Regions from separate parts of the Streptomyces sp. NPDC057900 genome, predicted to be linked through region 1. Evidence: riboswitches for the same ligand, from Rfam matches in the RefSeq annotation. Region 1 holds a riboswitch; the other holds the start of a gene.

Evidence for each region. A riboswitch is a leader RNA that binds a small molecule or an ion and turns the genes downstream of it on or off. The one in region 1 is predicted to bind cobalamin.
Region 2: another riboswitch for cobalamin. It lies ahead of ACFVQ0_RS24560 (prenyltransferase/squalene oxidase repeat-containing protein); the one in region 1 lies ahead of ACFVQ0_RS05075 (FecCD family ABC transporter permease).

The regions. Positions count from the first base shown of each region.
Region 1 is NZ_JBHVOI010000001.1:1,238,363-1,242,597, forward strand. It holds gene ACFVQ0_RS05065 (ABC transporter substrate-binding protein) at 84-1,115, opposite strand; gene ACFVQ0_RS05070 (ABC transporter ATP-binding protein) at 1,131-1,913, opposite strand; gene ACFVQ0_RS05075 (FecCD family ABC transporter permease) at 1,913-3,022, opposite strand; cobalamin riboswitch at 3,124-3,270, opposite strand; gene ACFVQ0_RS05080 (alpha/beta hydrolase) at 3,483-4,235, shown strand, end outside.
Region 2 is NZ_JBHVOI010000006.1:429,704-433,938, reverse strand. It holds gene ACFVQ0_RS24560 (prenyltransferase/squalene oxidase repeat-containing protein) at 1-2,307, opposite strand, end outside; cobalamin riboswitch at 2,508-2,653, opposite strand; cobalamin riboswitch at 2,738-2,812, shown strand; gene ACFVQ0_RS24555 (hypothetical protein) at 2,934-4,235, shown strand, end outside.

The DNA.
Region 1 (4,235 bases):
CAGTGGCCGACCCCACCCGGACGGACCGCCACCGGCACCGCCGGCCCCTGGTGCCGGGGCCGGCGGGCGGGCTCAGCCACAGGTCAGCGGCGGGCTCTGCGCAGATCCGCCGCGAGCGAGGTGATGGCCGCGGGGTTGCGCGGGCTCTCGACGAGGTCCACGTAGTCGAGGACGACGATCCGGTCGTTCTTGATCGCCGACACATTGGCCAGCGGCGGATAGGACTTCAGGAACTTCCGCTTCTGCTCCGCGCTGGTGTCCCCGTAGTTGTTGATGACGATCACCTCTGGGTCCCGCTCGACGACGGTTTCCCATCCCACCGTCGTCCAGGTGTCCTTGAGATCCTTCATGACGTGGTCGCCGCCGGCCCTGGTGATGATGTCGTGCGGTCCGGCGTAGGCGCCCGAGGTCAGCGGCTTGTCCCGGCCGTCGTCGTAGAGGAACACCCTCGGCCGGTCGGCGCCCTTGAGGGCGGTCGCCTGGGCCTGGGCGACCTCCTTGCGGAACCGTGCGATCAGGGATTCGGCACGCTTCTCGACGTCGAAGATCTTCCCCAGGTTCCGGAGGTCGGTGTAGAGCGCGTCGAGCGGCGGCATCACCCCTCGCGCCTTCCCCTGCCCGTTGCGGCAGGACTCGCTCAACAGGTAGGAGTCGATGCCCACCTTCTTCAGGGCTGCCGGGGTGAATCCGTCCCCCTCGTTGAAGCCGTAGTTCCAGCCGGCGAAGACCAGGTCGGCGCGGGCGTCGAGGACGAGTTCCTTGTTGATCGTCTTCTTGGACAGCCAGGTGGTCCTCTGGTAACCGTCCTTCCAGGGGACGGATGTCAGATCGCCCTTGTCGTCGGGCATCACATAGCCCGCCATGTGGTCTTCGAGGTCCAGGGCGAACATGATCTCGGTGATGCCGACGTCGTTGGTGACCACGCGCCGCGGGGCCTTGTCGTAGGTCTTCTTCTCACCGCAGTTCTCGACGGTCACCGGGTAGTGGCCCCCGGCCGCGGGTGCGCTCCTGTCGTCGTTCCCGTCCTGCGGGGTGATCTCGGCGCCGCAGCCGCTGAGGGCCAGGACGGCGGTGAGGGCGAGGCCGAGTGCGGCGGGACGTATCGGGCTGGGCATGGTGGCAGTGCTTCCTTAGGAGGGGACGACGGGGAGGAGGCGGTCGAAGATCAGCTGTACGGCGCCGGTCTCCGGGTGCGGTACTCGATGCGCGCGGACGCCGAAGACCTCGGCCAGCAGCTCCGGGGTGAGTACGTCGTGCGGGGCGCCGGAGGCGACGATCCGGCCTCGGTCGATGACATGGAGGACGTCGCAGTGGAGTGCGGCGAGATTGAGGTCGTGCAGCGCCGTGAGCACGGTCAGCCCGCTGGCCCGGACCAGGGCCAGCACCTCCAGCTGCTGGGCGATGTCCAGGTGGTTGGTGGGTTCGTCGAGCACCAGCGCCCGTGGCTGCTGCGCCATGGCGCGGGCGATCAGGACGCGCTGCTTCTCGCCTCCGGACAGGGTCAGGAAGCCCCGGTCGGCCAGGTGTCCGGCCCCGACCTCCGCCAGCGCCGCGTCACATGTGCGTCGGTCTTCCTCCGACACGCGCGCCGTCGGTCCCTGGTGCGGCATCCTTCCCATCGCGACGATCTCCGCGACGGTGAAGTCGAACTCGTGACTCGACTCCTGGGGAAGTGCGGCCAGTCGGCGGGCGGCCTCCCGCGGGCTCAGGGCGTGCAGGTCCTCGCCGCCGATCCGGACGGTTCCGGCGGAGGGGTTCAGCGCCCGGTAGACGCAGCGCAACAGCGTTGACTTCCCGCTGCCGTTGGGGCCCACCAGGCCGACGAGCCGAGCGTCACCCGCTCGCAGCGTGACGTCCTCCACCAGCCGCGCACCGGCGATCTCGACCGTCAGCGCGTCGATATCGATCCGCATCACGCACCTCCGAAGGTGTAGGTGCGGCGGCGCATGAGCAGGATGAAGCACGGCACGCCGATCATCGCGGTCAGCACGCCGAGCGGCAGTTCGGCCGGGGCGAGCAGTACCCGCGAGAGGATGTCCACCCAGATCAGCAGGACGGCGCCCGCGAGCGGTGCGACGGCCAGCAGACGTCGGTGATCCGCGCCGACCAGCATGCGGGCGGCGTGCGGGACCATCAGCCCTACGAAGCCGATCGCGCCGCTGACCGCGACCAGCGCCCCGGTGACGGCGGCGGAGACCAGGAACAGCTCCTTGCGCAGCCTCCCGGCGTCCACTCCGAGGGCGGCGGCGGTCTCGTCACCCATCGCCAGCGCGTTGAGCCGGCGCGCCGACCACCAGAGGTGGGCGAGGCCGCCGAGCGTGGCGCCCGCGGCGATCGGTACGGAGGACCAGGTGGCGCCCCCGAGGCTGCCCAGCATCCACATCATCGCGGAGCGGGCGGCCTCGCCCCGCTCCGCGGCGAACACCATGAACGTCGTGATGGCCGAGAAGCCGTAGTACATGGCCGTGCCCGTCAGGACCAGGCGCAGCGGGGTCAGTCCGCGAGCGGTCCGGGCGACCGCGTAGACGAGCATCATCGCGAGGAGCGCGGCGAGGAAGGCCGCGGTGGACAGCGCCCAGACGCCGAAGGCGCCGAAGACCCCGAAGATGAGGACGGCGTTCGCGCCGACGGCCGCGCCGGAGGAGATGCCGAGGACGAACGGGTCGGCGAGGGCGTTGCGGACCATGGCCTGCACCGCGACGCCGATCGCGGACAGGCCGGCTCCGACGACCGCCGCGAGCACGGCTCGTGGAAAGCGCAGCTCCCACACGATGGTGTACCCGGCGACTTCGCCGGGAGCGATCCGCTGTCCCGTCAGGCCGGCCCACAGGTAGCGCGACACCTCTGCCCAGGAGATCCCGGAGGCCCCGATTCCGGCGCCGCAGACCAGGGAGAGCGGCAGCAGGACACAGAGCGTGATCACCAGCAGGGGCAGGGGTACGCGTCGGGGAGGGGCGGGCCCGCCACCGGCGCGCGCCGCGCGCGAGGGCGGGGCAGGTATGCGTTCGAGGGGAGTGACCACGGTCGGATCGCTTTCACCTCAGGCCGTGCACCTGCACGATCGAAGGAGCGGCCCGGACGCGAGGCGCCCTTTGCAGCACCTCTCGCAGTCCACGGCGAATTGACAGGAGCCTTCACCGCCGCGGGTAATCGGGCTCGCGGAGCCATCAGGAGGGCTCCGCCTACCGTTGCGGGTCAGCGCCGGAATTCGACCGGACTTCCCCCGCGGGGCGTGAGCAGCTTACGGGTACGGCACGGCGTGCTCCTTTTCGCCCCTCAGCCCCGAGCGCCCCGGAGCACCTCTCGGGCACCTTTCGGGCACCCCCCGAGTACCCCCGAGTGGCCCCTGAACGGCCCCTGAACCGACCCGGAGAAGCCCCCGAGAGGGCCACCGCACGGGCGACGGAGCACCTAGCGTGACGGCGGACGCCCGGCCGGGGCCCGCACACCTGACGCAACCGCTCTCTTCGCAAGGAGGCTCCATGCCGTTCAGGGACAGATCCGCATTACGGCTCCTCGCCGCACGCGGCACGGCCGCGGCCGTGGCGGCCGCCACGGCCGCCGTCACCGGTCTCGCCGCCGCTCCCCCGGTCCACGCTTCGCCGGCTGCGCACGGGGCCCTGCGGTGGGCACCGTGCGACGACCCGGCGAAACCGGGAGCCGAGTGCGCCACGCTCTCCGTACCGGTCGACTGGGACCACCCGGACGGGCCGGGCATCGACCTGGCCGTGGCCCGCCGCAAGGCCACCGAGCCCGGGGCGCGCGTCGGCTCGATGGTGTTCGGCCCCGGCGGCCCGGGCGACTCGGGCGTGCGGATGGTGGTGGGCAATATCGGCCGGTTCAGCCCCGAGGTCCGCCGCAGGTTCGACATCGTCAGCTTCGACCCGCGCGGTGTGGGCGGCAGCGACCCGGTGACCTGCTCCGCCGGCCTGCTGGCCGAGCGGCCGTCACCGGAGCTGAGGAGCCGGGCGGACTTCGACGCCACCCTGGCGTACAACAGACGGCTCCGCGCCGACTGCCGGGCCCGTAGCGGCCCGGTGTTCGACCACCTCGACACCGGGCAGACGGTCCGGGACCTGGACGCCCTGCGGGCGGCGCTCGGCGAGCGGAAGCTGACCTTCCACGGCAGCTCGTACGGCACGCTGCTCGGCGCCCAGTACGCCGAGACCTATCCGCGACGCGTGCGCGCGATGGTGCTGGAGAGCGTGATGGACCACAGCGTCGCGGCCACCCGT
Region 2 (4,235 bases), on a different contig from region 1:
CGCGAGGAACTTGCGCGCCTTGGCGATCTCGGAGGCGTACCGCTCCGCGTCCAGCGAGAGCCCCTGAACGGCGAGGGCGGCCGAGTTGACGGAGTTTCCGGCCGCGCCGGGGAAGCCGCCGTCGGGAAGCTGCTCGCCCGCGATCCAGCCGAGTGCCTTGTCCACGGCCTTGTCCGCCTTCTCGCCACCGGCCAGGTCCAGGGCCATCGCGGCGATGGCGGTGGAGTCGACGTCGGAGTCGCCCGTGGCGGGGATCAGGCTGGGCCAGGCACCGCTGCCGTGCTGGAAGCTCTCCAGGTAGGCGACCGGCGCCCGGGCCGCCCGCTGCTCGTCGGCGCGTACCTGGGCCATGATCGCCAAGGACTGGGAGAAGACCGAAGGGGCGTACGCGTAGGCGCCCTTGGCCGCGCAGCTGCGGTCCGGAGCCTTGCTCGGTCCGGCGCACACCGCCTTGCCGAGCGCGGCGATGAGGTCCTTGCCGCCGAAGGAGCGGGGATCGCGGCCCACCGCTTCGGCGAGCAGGGCGGCCTTGCCGATGGATCCGCCGAGCGCGTACTCCGTACCCGTCCCGGTCCAGTCCTGGAGGGTCCTGCCGGCCCCGTCCTTCCCGCCCTTGTCCAGGAAGTCGACGATGCCCCGGAGCTTGTCGTCGCCCATGCCGGTCGCCACGAGGGCGTAGGCGCCGTCGATGGTGAGCCCGAAGTCCGCGCGGCCCGTGCCGTCCCCGTAGTACCGGCCCTGCTTGAGGTTGGCCGCACGGGTGAGGTAGGCGACGCCCTTCTTCAGATCGGGGCCCCGGCCGGCCGGAAGCTTCGGGCCCTCGGTGGGCGGTCCAGTCGTCGGGGGCTTCGTGGCCGGCGGGTCCGTCGGGTCCGGCTTCTTCGTCGTCAGGCGGGCGAGGTCGGTGCCCGCACCGGCCAGGACCGCCGGGCCGGTGGCGTAGAGCACCGGGTCCGTTGCGTCCTCCTCGAATCCGAAGCCGCCACCGTCGAGCTGCTCACGCGAGAGCCAGGAGACGGCCGCGTCGGCCCGGGTGGTGTCGCCGAGCGCGCGCAGCGCCTGGGCCGCGTACGCGGTGGCGTGGACGCTGCCGGCCGTGGACCCCGTGTAGCCGGGGAACGCCCCGTCCTCGCGCTGGGCCTTCTTCAGATAGGTACGCGCCTTCGCCACGGCGGCGTCCTGGCCTGTGGCCTCGCGCAGGGCCAGAACCGTCAGGCCGGTGGTGGCGGGGTCTCCGTCGCAGTATTCGCCGGGGCGGATCAGGATGCTGGTGACGCCGCCGCCGTCGCACTGGAGCCGGGTCAGACGCTCGACGGCCGCCGTCGGAGGCGTCGCACCGGAGCGCAGCACGGCGAGGAGCGCGAGTGCCTGTCCTTCGCCGTACGAGGCGTTGCGGAAGTCGCCCTTCGCGGAGCAACCGGGGGTGTGGGTGCCGGACTCGGGGCCGGCAGCGCAGACGTTGCCGATGAGGTCCGCGATCAGGTCGTGGCCGCCGAAGGCATGCGGGTCGCGCTCCGTGGCCTCGGCGAGGAGGGCGAGCCGAGCGGCCGCCGTCGCGTCGGGTGCCTGGTCCTTGCCGGACGGGTAGGCGTAGTCGTCGGTGTGGGCGGCGAGGAAGGCCGTGACCTTGTCGAGGGTGGCGCTCGTGCCCTCGGCGGCGGCGAGCGCGTAGGCCGCCTCGGTGGTCAACAGGTAGTTCGGGGTGTCGGCGCCGTCGTCGACGACGCGTTCGCCGTCCTTGAGCGCACCCTTGGCCCAGGCCGCCGCCGCGGTGGTGTCGATCTCACCGGCCGGGACCGTGGGCGTGCTGCCGCCGGGGTCCGGGGTCTCTTCGCCCCCGCCGGCGCGCACGTCGTCAGGGGTGAACGTCGGCCCGCCGGTCGTGCCGCCGATGTCGGTCCCGCCGAACACCCAGGCGTCGACGTCACCGTCCTTCAGGTCGCGGCTCATGGCGCCGTACTGGCTGTACGTCCACTTGGTCTGTCCCGGCGAGGCGACCCAGTAGGACCAGTAGGCGGTGGCCGGCGGGGTGAGGACGCAGGACTCCTGGTCCGTCGTCGGGTACTGCGTTCCGGAGCCGAGTCCGATGCGGCAGATGAAGGCCGGGCCGTCGTGCTGCGTCCCCTCTGTGGTGAAGCCCGCCTCGTGGAGGAGTTCGTATCCGGTGGTCGGCGTGGTGTCGCAGCCGCGCTCGACCTTGCCGCCGAAGGGGCCGAAGTCGACAGCGACGACAGCGCCCTCGCGGGCCGTGCACGCGTCGACGGGACCGGCCGCGGCCGGGGTGCCCGTACCGAGTGTCACGCACATGGCAAGCAGGAGAAATGCCACCGCCACCAGGGACAGGAACGCTCTGGTCCCCGGCTTCCGGTCTGTTCGCTGTGCGGTCCCCACCGCGGCCCCCTCGTTCTGTCTCCGTGGGGACACGAACGTGGCTGAGCCCACCGCGACCACGCGTGATTCACCGCATGGCGGGGCTGGTCGACCACGCCGTAGTCCGCGACGGCGCTTCTCGCTGCAGATCAGGCCCCAGGTAATCCGGCTCGCCCGGCGATGCCGGGCCTACGGTTGCGGGTCAGCGCCGGATTTCGACCGGCTTCCCCTGGAACTCAGTGCTTATCAGGCGGATTTGAGCACGCCCTCGCACACAACGTCAAGAGGCGGCCGCGCCGTTCGGACCGGGTTCGGGGGCTGCTGACAGGACTGCTCCGCCTGGGGTAGCGTCCTGGGCTGCCACATGGGGGAACCCGGTGAGAGTCCGGGGCTGACGCGCAGCGGTGTGGGACGGCGGGGGCCGTTCCGAGCCCGAATGCCCATGTCGGCGGTGCATCACAGGAAGCCGGTCCACGCGTTCGGGCGGCGGCCCTTCCCGCTGCCGCCCCTCTTCGGGCCGGACGCGGGCCTGGCCGGCGCGCCCCTCATCCCAGGAGCAGGCCATGCCTCGTCCTTCGGTCTCACCCCGTCTTGTGTTCACAGCAGCCGTCTCCCTCGGGGCTCTGTGTCTGAGTGCCCTGCCGGCGGCGGCCACCGCCACACCGGCCCAGATCGCCACCTCGAAGACGAACGGTGTCGCGTATCTCAAGTCCCTTCAGGCGGCCGACGGTTCGTACGCCTCGGGCGGACTCTCCAACGAGTGGGCATTCAGCGCCCTGGCCGCCGCCGGAACCGCGGCGGTGGACGTCACACCTGGCGGCGACGCCTCGAAGAACGCGAGATCGGTCTACCGCACCCTGCTCGCCACGGCGGGCTGGCCATCGGCGGCACCTGTGGTCACCGACTACGAACGCGCCACGCTCAACGCCTACGCGGCCGGTATCGACCCCGCCAGGGTCTCCTCCTCCCGCAATCTGATCGGTGACATCTACGGCTACTGGCAGAACGCGGAGCCCGGCTACTTCGGCCCGTCCGCGAACTTCAACGGGACCGTCTTCGCGGCCCTGGCCCTCGGCGGGGCCAGGACCCAGGCCGGCGCCCAGCGCATACCCCAGGCCCTGCGCGATGCGCTCGTCACCCGTATCCGCGCCAACCAGCACGACGACGGCGGCTGGAACTACAGCAAGGCCGAGGGCGATCCGGCGGCGCTCGCCGCCACCAGTGACATCGACATGACCGGCGCCGCGATGGCCGCGCTCTGTGTCTCCGGCGTCCCGGGCACTGACACGGACATCGCTCAGGCAAAGGCGTTCCTCAAGAGCAAACTGGTGCCCACGAGCGGCGCGTTCAACGCGATGTTCGGCGTCAACACCGACTCCAACGGCTGGGCGGTCTCCGGTCTGAACGCCTGCGGCATCAACCCGCAGACCGGTGATTTCCTCACCTCCGTCGGCAGGACCCCGGTCGACTTCCTCATCAGTCAGCAGTTCAGCCCCGGCGGCGGCTTCAAGTACCTGCCCGGCGACACCGCGCCCTCCGCCTACGCGTCCATCGACGGTCTGCGAGCCGTCGCCGGCGGCGGATTCACCACCGCTCCCCCGGCCCCCGTCACGAGCGGCGCGCCCCGGTGGGTGGCACAGTCCGCCTTCACCCCGGGTACCGCCGCGAAACTGGCCCTGACGGTGGACGACGGAGCGGGGGGCCTGAAGGTGTGCTCCGTCACCCTCACTCCCACGGGGACCACGACGACGCTCGGCGCCGTCCTGGACGCGGCGACGAGCGGGGCGACCCCGTCCGGCTGCGTGAGCGGCGTGACACCGTCCTCGGGAACGGGCACGATCACGTCTCTCAACGGCAAGGCGAAC